Regions from separate parts of the Bordetella genomosp. 11 genome, predicted to be linked through region 1. Evidence: predicted binding sites of a transcription regulator. Region 1 holds the regulator's gene; the other holds the start of a gene.
The links. The regulator HrcA, encoded in region 1, represses chaperone genes, less so after heat shock. The targets are predictions, from matches to a motif close to TTAGCACTCNNNNNNNNNGAGTGCTAA.
Positions count from the first base shown of each region.

Region 2: a site for HrcA is predicted at 3,401-3,427, ahead of CAL28_RS02935 (co-chaperone GroES). Genes of this name have one in related genera too.

Region 1 covers NZ_NEVS01000002.1:45,908-51,225, forward strand. The annotation lists gene fur (ferric iron uptake transcriptional regulator) at 173-592, shown strand; gene recN (DNA repair protein RecN) at 696-2,342, opposite strand; gene CAL28_RS06775 (NAD kinase) at 2,350-3,249, opposite strand; gene hrcA (heat-inducible transcriptional repressor HrcA) at 3,368-4,375, shown strand; gene hemH (ferrochelatase) at 4,421-5,318, shown strand, end outside.
Region 2 covers NZ_NEVS01000001.1:658,899-664,216, forward strand. The annotation lists gene CAL28_RS02925 (hypothetical protein) at 1-1,262, shown strand, start outside; gene groL (chaperonin GroEL) at 1,366-3,018, opposite strand; gene CAL28_RS02935 (co-chaperone GroES) at 3,057-3,344, opposite strand; gene CAL28_RS02940 (SEC-C metal-binding domain-containing protein) at 3,772-4,680, opposite strand; gene CAL28_RS02945 (hypothetical protein) at 4,760-5,318, shown strand, end outside.

The sequences.
Region 1 (5,318 bases):
GACACTCGGGGTTCCCCGTAATGGATACTGGCAAAACCGTTATCATAAAGGTTTATCAAGTCATTCCGCGTGGCGTAGGCGACAGGGCGCGAAAGCGCAGGGGAATCGGGTCGGCGGCTACGCCGCCCAGGTTCCCGCCGGGTCGACGGCGCGGAACTCTCTCTACTGGACCATGACCGATCAAAGCGACCTCAAGACCATGGGTTTGAAGGCCACCTTTCCGCGCCTGAAGATCCTGGATATTTTCCGCAAAGCGGAGCAGCGCCATCTTAGCGCGGAAGACGTTTACCGCGCCCTGATCGGCGAAAACGTCGAAATCGGGCTGGCCACGGTCTATCGCGTGCTCACGCAGTTCGAGCAGGCCGGTATCCTGGCGCGCAGCCAGTTCGACAGCGGCAAGGCCGTTTTCGAACTGAACGATGGGGATCATCACGATCACCTCATCTGCACGAACTGCGGCAAAGTCGTTGAATTCAACGACATCGATATCGAAAAGCGCCAGCACAAAATCGCCAAGGACAACGGCTTCCTGCTGGAAAGCCATGCGATGGTGCTGTACGGCACGTGCGGCGACTGCGGCAGCCGGCGCTAGCGTTGAGGGCACCCGGGCCTTGAGGGGCCGGTAGGCGCCCTCGGGGCCCCGCCGGTCGCCCAGGGCGCGCCCCGGGGACGCCCTGAGTCCACCCCGGCCTTCATCAGGCGCCGAGCATTTCGCGGGCGTGCTGCCGCGTGGTGGCTGTGATCTTGATCCCGCCCAGCATGCGCGCAATCTCTTCCACGCGAGCATCGGCATCGAGCTCCACGATGCGCGAATGCGTGGTGCCCGCCTTCTCCGCCTTGCTTACCTGATAGTGCGCGCCACCACGCGCCGCCACCTGGGGCAGGTGGGTCACGCAAAGCACCTGGTGACGTTGGCCGAGTTCTCCCAGCAGGCGGCCGACAACTTCCGCCACGGCGCCGCCCACCCCGCTGTCGACCTCGTCGAAGATCAGCGTCGGCACGCGCGCGGCACGGCTGGCGATCACGGACAGGGCCAGGGAAATGCGGGAAAGCTCGCCGCCGGACGCCACCTTGGCCAGCGGGCGGGGCGTGGTGCCGGCGTGGCCGGCTACCAGGAATTCCACCGCGTCGTCGCCCTGCGCCGACGCGGCCGCCGCTTTTTCGACCGATACTTCGAAGCGGCCGCCTTGCATGGCCAGCGTCTGCATGGCTTCCGTCACGATCTTGCCGAGCTCCTTGGCCGCTTTGCGGCGGGCGGCCGACAGCTTGCCGGCCGCCTTGGCGTAGTCGGCCTGCGCCGCTTCGGTCTGCGCACGCAGTGCATCGACGTCGGCCGCCGCGGACATCTCAGCCAATTGGCCGCGCAACGATTCGCGCAGGGCGGGCAGGGTTTCCGGCTCTGTCTTGAATTTGCGTGCCAGCTCGAAGACCGCGCCCAGTCTTTCCTCGGCCTGCGCCAGCCGGGCGGGATCCAGTTCGACCCGGCTGACATAGTTGTTCAGGTCCGAGACGGCCTCGGCAATGGCGATGCGGGCGGATTCCAGTTCTTCGCACACGCCCGCCAGGGCAGGGTCGTGGCGGCGCAGTTGTTCCAGCACATGCACCGCCGAGACCACGCGGTTGTGCGCCGATTCGTCGTCACCGTCCAGCGCCTGCAGGGTGCGCGACGCGCCATCCAGCAGGGACTGCGCATGCGCGAGGCGGGTATGTTCGGTCTGCAGGGCTTCCCATTCGCCAGGATGGGGATCGAGCTTGTCCAGTTCGTCGAGCTGCCATTGCAGGCGCTCGCGGTCCGCCTCCAGCGAGGCGCTGTCGCGTTCCACGCTTTCCAGCTGCCTGGCGAGCTGGCGCCAGCGCTTCCAGGCCTGCGCGACCGTCTGGCGCAGTTCGCCATGGCCGCCCTGGGCGTCCAGCAGGTCGCGTTGGGCGTCCGGCCGCATCAGGCTTTGATGCGCATGCTGTCCGTGGATGTCGACCAGGCTGTCGCCCAGTTCGCGCAACTGCGCCATGGTGGCCGGCACGCCGTTGATGAATGCGCGGCTGCGGCCTTGCGGGTCGACCACGCGGCGCAGGACGAGTTCTTCTTCCGCATCGATTTCGCGTTCGGCCAGCCACTCGCGCAGATGGGCAGGCGTGTCGAAGACCGCGCTGACATCCGCGCGCGCCGCGCCTTCGCGCAGGACGGATGCATCGGCGCGCTCGCCGAGGGTAAGCGCCAGCGCGTCGATCAGGATGGACTTGCCGGCGCCGGTTTCGCCGGAAAAGACGGTGAAACCGGCACCGAAATGGATGTCGGCTTTTTCAACGATGACGAAATCCCGGATATGCAGCGTGCGCAGCATGGCGGCGTCATTCTCCGCTGTCCGTGGCCTGCGGCATCAGGTTCCAGTGGAGCTTGCGGCGCAGGGTGGTGAAGAAGCTGTAGCCTTCCGGGTGCAGAAAGCGGATGGTGTGCGGCGCCCGCCGCACGACGATGCGGTCGCCCGGTTGCAGATCCGACCAGGTTTGCATGTCGAAATGGCAGGAGGCGCCGTGTTCGACGCGGCCCATGCCGGTCAGCGTCATGGTCAGTTCGCCGTTGTCCGGAATGACGATGGGGCGATTCGACAGCGTCTGCGGGGCGACGGGCACGAGCACCATGGCTTGCAGGCCGGGATGCAGGATGGGGCCGTTGGACGAGAGCGCGTAGGCGGTGGAGCCGGTCGGCGTCGCCACGATCAGGCCGTCCGCCCGCTGGGTATACATGAATACGCCGTCCAGTTCGACGCGGACTTCGATCATGCCCCCGCGGCCCGCCCGGTTGAGCACCACGTCGTTCACCGCCGAGGCATTGAACATCTGGGTGTCGCCGCGCCAGATGCTGCCTTCCAGCAGCATGCGGTCTTCGGCCTCGAAATTGCCTTCCAGGACCCGCGCCAGGGCGTTCTTGGCGTCATGCAGGGGGATGTCGGTGATGAAGCCCAGGCGGCCATGGTTGACGCCGATCAGCGGCACGCCGTAGGGCGCCAGGTAGCGGGCCGCGCCCAGCATGGTACCGTCGCCGCCCATGACCACGGCCAGGCTGGCGCGCTGGCCGATCTCGTCGATGCCGGCGACGGGAAATTCCGCCAGTCCTGTATTGTGGGAGGTATCGCGTTCGATAAGCACGCCACGGCCTTCCTCGGTCAACATCTGGGCCAAGGCGCGTAGCGGCGCATCCAGGCCGGTGTCCTGGTACCTGCCGATGAGGGCGACGGTGGGGAAATGCATGCTGGAGGCGAGCTTCCGGGGTGGGTTTAGGCTAGGATTCAACGATTATATGGGGCCATATTTGCCTTTGCGGGACAAAATTGGCACCGTTGCAAAAAAGATTCCATAAAATAACGACATGGACGACCGCGCACGCGCACTGCTCAAGGCGTTGATTGAACGCTATATCGCCGACGGCCAGCCGGTCGGATCGCGCACCCTTTCCAAGGTGTTCGACCTGTCGCCCGCCACGATACGGAATGTGATGGCGGATCTGGAAGACTCCGGCCTCATCCATAGCCCGCATACGTCATCGGGACGCATCCCCACGCCGCGCGGCTACCGCCTGTTCGTCGATTCCCTGCTCGCGGTGCGCAGCTACGACATCCAGCCGGAACATATCCGCGAAAGCCTGCCGGCGGCCGAACCCGCGCGCGCCGTCAACGCGGCGGCGGCGCTGCTGTCCAACCTGACGCAGTTCGCGGGCGTGGTGCTGACGCCCAAGCGGGCCCAGGTGTTCCGGCAAATCGAATTCATCCGGCTCTCCGACAAGCGCGTCCTGCTGATCATCGTTACCCCCGACGGCGACGTGCAGAACCGTATCCTGTTCGTGCAACGCGACTATGCCGAACACGAACTGCTGGAGGCCGCGAACTTCTTCAACGTCCATTTCGCCGGCAAGTCCTTCGACGCAGTGCGGCGCACCCTGGCTACCGAGCTTGCGCAACTGCGCGACGATATTTCGCGCCTGATGCAGGCGGCGGTAGAGGCCGGCACCGAGGCCATCGAGGATGGCGACGCGGTGGTGATCTCGGGCGAACGCAAGCTCCTCGACGTGACGGACATTACCTCGGACATGGACCGGCTGCGCAAGATGTTCGCGCTTTTCGAGAAAAAAACCGACCTGCTGCAGCTGCTGGATGTCTCCAGCCGCGCGCAGGGTGTGCAGATCTATATCGGCGGCGATTCGCAACTGGTGCCGCTGGAGGAAGTCTCCGTCATCACGGCGCCCTATGGCGTCGACGGCAAGGTGGTCGGCACGCTGGGCGTGATCGGCCCTACCCGTATGTCCTATGAGCGCGTTATTCCCATCGTCGATATTACGGCGCGCCTGCTGTCCAACGCCCTGAGTCATAACCACAAATAAACCGGCGGTCCCTGCGGGGGACGGCATGGCTGGCGAGGTATCCGCGTGTTCCTGCGTGCGTTCAAGTATCTTTGGCCCGAGCGTTTCCTGCCGGAACCCGAGCAGGCCGATCCGTTTTCAGAGCAGGCCCACGCCGGGCCCGGCAAGACCGGCGTGCTGCTGATCAATCTGGGCACGCCGGACGCGCCCACGGCCAAGGATATCCGGCGCTACCTGGGCGAATTCCTGGCCGATCCGCGCGTGATCGAAATCCCGCGCTACCTGTGGTGGCCCATCCTGCATGGCCTGATCCTGACCTTGCGCCCGAAGAAACTGGTGCCGCGCTATCGTGGCATCTGGATGGACGGCGGCTCGCCCTTGATGGTCTACAGCAGCCGGCAGGCCGAAGGGCTGGGGCGGCAGCTGGCGGGGCGGGGTATCCAGGCGGAAGTGGCGCTGGGCATGCGCTACGGGTCGCCATCGGTGGCCGACGCGATCGACGATCTGCGCCGGCGCGGCTGCGAGCGCATCCTGGTCGTGCCCATGTACCCCCAATACGCCGCCAGCACCACGGCGACCGCCGTGGACGCGGTGACCCGGCATGCGGGCCGCCTGCGCGATCAGCCGGAGCTGCGCTTCGTCAAGCGTTTCCACGATGATCCCGGATACCTGCAGGCGGTGGTGGGACGCATCGAGGACTACTGGCGCGAGCATGGCCGGCCGCAGAAGCTCGTCATGAGCTTTCACGGCCTGCCGCGCTACTCGGTGGAGCTGGGCGACCCTTACTATCAGGATTGCCTGCGTACCGGCCGCCTGCTGCGCGAACGCCTGGGGATGATGCCGGAACAGGCGCTGGTCACCTTCCAAAGCCGCTTCGGCTCGGCCCGCTGGCTGGAGCCCTACACCGCGCCCACCTTGATCGGTCTGGCCCAGGATGGCGTGACGGAGGTCGACGTGGTCTGCC
Region 2 (5,318 bases), on a different contig from region 1:
GGCTCAGGTTGATCTATGCGGAGGATTCCGGCCGGCTTCTGTTCGACAGGCTCACCGCGCTCGGCGACCGGCACCGCGTTTACCCGGTGCTGGATTTCGTCCTCCCCCCGGATACCGATGCCGGCCCCGCCGAGGCCGCGCCAGCATCGCCGCCGCGTCCTGCCTCGCCGGCCGTACAGCTGGACAACGGCCGTTGCCTATGGGATCCCTTGTGCCTTCCCCTGGATCCGCGCAGTACGGACTATCCCGCCCAATACAGGAAGGTGGAGGATGGCCTGATCGAGCTCTGCCACCAACTGATGGCCATTAACTCCCAACACGTCTTCGCCTCCGATGCCGCGCGCACGGCGCCTCCCCCTCCCGCGGGGTCGGGATCTACGATACCCGTCGATCCGGTGTCCGCCTCGAATGGCCGCAGGCAGGCCCTGAACGCGGCACGTCCTTATCATCTGCCGGTCTGGAAGGGGGAAACGACGTCCGTGCGCCTGCGCGACGATCTCTCCATACGCGTCAGCAAAGAACTGGGTCTTCGACAGGACGAGGTCCTGAACGTTTTGCGCGAAATCGGCCGGCACATGGCCGGTCGGCTCGTTCTCGACGATCTTGCGGTGTGCGCCAGAAAAGGCGGCACCCTGATCGTCGCGGAAGGCAAGGGGAAGTCCGGCTTGACCACCACCCGCAAGGGCGAAGTGGTATGGCTGTTCGACGAAGGCGATCTGTCGCGCCGCTGCATACAGCGCGGCCTTTCCGAGTCGGGCAAGCCGCTCTATTCGGCCTTCGTCGACCTGATCGCGGCACGGGACACGCTGGGCAAGAAGCTCGGCCTGGATTCCTACTGGATAGCGCGCAATTGGTTGAGCCGCCGCGTCGCGAGCGAAGAGTTCTGCCACAGCATCCAAGGCAGCCACGCCATTGAAGGCCAGTCCAGCCCGGAACACCCGCAGGATCCGGTCCACGCCATTGCCGCGCCGCCGTCTCGTATCGCTTCGCGGAACGACGCTGCAAGCACTGCCGCGGTAGGCCCGCGCGCCACGCAGGCGCCGGCCGAGGACGCCGCGTCGCAAGCCGCGCAACCGCGCCAGCGCCTGGGGCGGGGGATAGTGCAGGGGATGGCGAGCATGTGGCGCTCGGTACAGACGCGCATGGGCGTGGGGAACGCGTCCCGGCAGCCCATGGACGGCTCGCGGCCGTACGATGCGCTGGTTGCCTTCGTTCCCGACTATTCGGTTCCCAACGAATACACCCCGGCCTCGCGCCGATAAGCGCGGCGGCCCTTGCCGCAAATAAAAAAGCCAGGTTCGCGATGAACCTGGCTTTTTTGCAGCAAGTGCCCCGGCAAGGCCGGGGCCAGCGGATAGGACTTGCTTAGAAGTCCATGCCGCCCATGCCACCCATGCCACCCATGCCGCCGGGCATGCCACCCGGGGCAGCGGGCTTGTCTTCGACCAGCTCGACCACGGCGGCCTCGGCCGTCAGCAGCAGGCTGGCGACGGACGCGGCGTTCTGCAGCGCGGTGCGGGTCACCTTGGTCGGATCCAGCACGCCTTGCTCGACCAGGTCGGCGTACTCGCCGGTCGCGGCGTTGTAGCCGTAGTTGCCCTTGCCGCTCAGCACGGTGTTCACGACCACGCTGGCTTCTTCGCCGGCGTTGGTGACGATCGTGCGCAGCGGCTCTTCGACGGCGCGCAGGATCAGCTTGATACCGGCGTTCTGGTCAGGCGTGTCGCCCTTCAGGTTGGCAATGGCTTGCTTGGCGCGCAGCAGGGCCACGCCACCACCAGCCACCACGCCTTCTTCCACCGCGGCACGCGTGGCGTGCAGGGCGTCTTCGACGCGGGCCTTCTTTTCCTTCATTTCGACTTCCGTCGCGGCACCGACCTTGATGACCGCCACGCCGCCGGCCAGCTTGGCCACGCGCTCTTGCAGCTTTTCACGGTCGTAGTCCGAGGTGGCTTCCTCGATCTGGACGCGGATCTGCTTGACGCGCGCTTCGATCGACTTGCCGTCGCCAGCGCCGTCGATGATGGTGGTGTTTTCCTTGCCCACTTCGATGCGCTTGGCCTGGCCCAGATCCTGCAGCGTGGCCTTTTCCAGCGACATGCCGGTTTCTTCGGAGATCACCACGCCGCCCGTCAGGATGGCGATGTCTTCCAGCATGGCCTTGCGGCGGTCGCCGAAGCCAGGCGCCTTGACGGCGGTGGTCTTCAGGATGCCACGGATGTTGTTCACAACCAGGGTGGCCAGCGCTTCGCCTTCGACGTCTTCGGCGATGATCAGCAGCGGACGGCTCGACTTGGCGACTTGCTCCAGCACGGGCAGCAGGTCACGGATGTTGCTGATCTTCTTGTCGAAGATCAGAACGAAGGGGTCTTCCAACGCGGCGACTTGCTTGTCCGGGTTGTTGATGAAGTAGGGCGACAGGTAGCCGCGGTCGAACTGCATACCTTCGACCACGTCCAGTTCGTTGTCCAGCGACTTGCCGTCTTCGACGGTGATGACGCCTTCCTTGCCGACCTTGTCCATCGCGTCGGCGATGATCTGGCCGATCGAGGCATCGCTGTTGGCCGAGATCGAGCCGACCTGGGCGATTTCCTTGCTGGTCGTGACGGGCTTGCTCAGCTTCTTCAGCTCTTCGACGGCGGCGGTAACGGCCTTGTCGATGCCGCGCTTCAGGTCGATGGGGTTGAAGCCGGCGGCCACGTACTTCAGGCCTTCCTGGACGATGGCCTGGGCCAGCACGGTCGCGGTGGTGGTACCGTCACCGGCGTTGTCGGAGGTCTTGGACGCAACGTCCTTGACCAGCTGGGCGCCGATGTTCTCGAACTTGTCCTTCAGTTCGATTTCCTTGGCGACGGACACGCCGTCCTTGGTCACCGTCGGGGCGCCGAAGGAGCGCTCCAGCACGACGTTGCGGCCTTTGGGGCCCAGGGTGGTCTTGACAGCGTTGGCGAGGACATTCACGCCACGCACGATGCGCACACGGGCGTCATCGGCAAACAGGACTTGCTTGGCAGCCATAGTGTTTCCTTACTGGAATTCGGTATCGGGATGGGGAATTACTGGATCACGGCGAGGATTTCTTCCTCGCGGATGACGAGCAGCTCTTCGCCATCGACCTTCACGGTCTGGCCGGAATACTTGCCGAAGAGCACCTTGTCGCCAGCCTTCAGGTCAACCGGCAGAACCTTGCCGTCTTCCGTGCGCTTGCCGGGACCAACGGCGATGACTTCGCCTTGATCAGGTTTTTCGGCCGCGCTTTCGGGGATGACGATACCCGAGGCGGTTTTGCGCTCGTTGTCCAGACGCTTGATGATCACGCGATCATTCAGAGGACGCAGGGCCATGAAGAACTCCTGTAGTTCGGTACGATAGGGGATTGTCTCTAGGGGCCGCCGGGGTGTTAGCACTCATCGGCGGCGAGTGCTAATTATAGGGGCGGTTCCGAAGGGTTCAAGAGGGGGCGGCGCGGCTGTTACAACTCTGTCGGGTTGGGGTTCACGGCGAGGTGTCGAATGTCACTCAACTTGGAATTTATGTCATTCAAGTTGGAATTCTAGGTGTCCCCAATTTTAGGTGCCGGACATGCTTGGCGAAGTTTGAGGGCAAGAACCATTCGACCGGCGTTCGGCAGGAGATCCGTGCCACGTGACGGATGATCTCAAGGCGCCATCACTCCCCGTCATGGAAACGCGGACGACCGCTATCGACCCGTTGCCGCCATCCCACAAGAAAGCGGCCGACGGCCGGTTTCGGATCAGTATCGGACGGACCTTACTGCCCCGGGACCCTGTGGCAGTTCCTGTATTTCCTCCCACTCCCGCACGGACAGAGCGCATTCCGGTGCACCTTGGGGAAAACGACCGGCGCAGCTGCGGTGACTTGGAGTTGGCCGATCATGACGCCGGGGCTGTTCGATCGCCCGTCCACTATGTCCAGCATCGGCAACTCGTTTTCGACGATGTCGCTCTCATAGCCGGCGACTGCGGCCAGCGGCGACTGGAAATCAAGCATCCCTGTGTTAAGGCGTTTACCCACCGTGCCGCCGGAACGGTGCCAGCTCGATATATCTGCGACGATTGCGGCGGCCTTTGCGCAGATCGCGGTATGAGAAGCCCGTCTTTCAAGCAGCGCGCGCAGTTCCCGTTCGTCGGCCCCCGTCATTGCGCTGAATGCACCGATTGCCTGAATCATCGTCGGATTACTGGGTGCTGGGTCTCTGCTGCGTTCGCAATGGACCGTAAATTTTTCTTGTGGGACGGGATGGTTGATGAAGTTGATGAAGTCTTGGAAGTTCGAGATCAAAGCGTTGGTGATGAAACCGTCCACAGTGTATCCGGTGATCATCACCGTCAGCTTTCGGTTGCGAACATCTATCGAGAGCACATCCGGATCTGACCTGAATTTCTCCGTCGCAATCTCAGCAAAGTGTTCGATGGCCTCGCGGAATCGCGCGTCTTTCCTCGATGCGGCCTGCAGGGCCTCCATTAGCCAGGTCGACATCTTGAATCCATTGATGAATGCTAGGCCGGTGTAGCAGTAAAGTGCAGAGGCATCGTCACAAAGAAGATGTCCTGCCTTGCCCGACGCTTCTGTCACGATGTCGCCGGTCCAGCCTGTAAGGCGCCGATCGCTGACTTGAATGATTTGATCCGCGTTGGCGGCTACGAGAGCAAAGGTCATAGTGGCGTGCAGAGGTTCTATCGGAAAGATCGATCTAGCGCGAAGACTTGAATCGGGCAAGTCTCTGGCGGAAAATAACATGACACAATCCGACGGCCGGATGTTGCGCTTGTACTGTCGGCTGGAGCCGGTCAATGATAGGCGCGGGGTAACAACGAAAGGATGGAATCTCGTGGAATCTTGCGCACATGACAATCTGGGGCTTTCCCTTGACCGGTGGCAGGAATGCCACTGGCATCTGCACCAAATGGAAGGCCATTACCATCAGCCGGACGGATTCCGCTATTCCCTGAATTCGTTCATTCGTGCCGTTAAGGAAGTACCCCTGAAACTGCACAACGATTTGCAGCGCCATCCTGAAGTGAGGGCAAAAATCAAGCCGCTCCAAGAGGCGGTTTCCGGGAACGGTCTGTTCCAGAAGCTTGGGAAACAGCGCGATTTTATCGTTCACCACGGATCGCTGAACCCGCACAGCCGCGGCCAGATCGGCACGACCGAGGGCGCGAAAATCAAATTCACTTTTCCCTTCGCCGTGCATCCGTGGGAATCGTCCGATGAAGCATATGAGCGGTACAAGGCACTCTGCAAGACAAATGCCTTGATGCGCGGTTTTGGGCCGGATTGCGATTCCGCCCCGG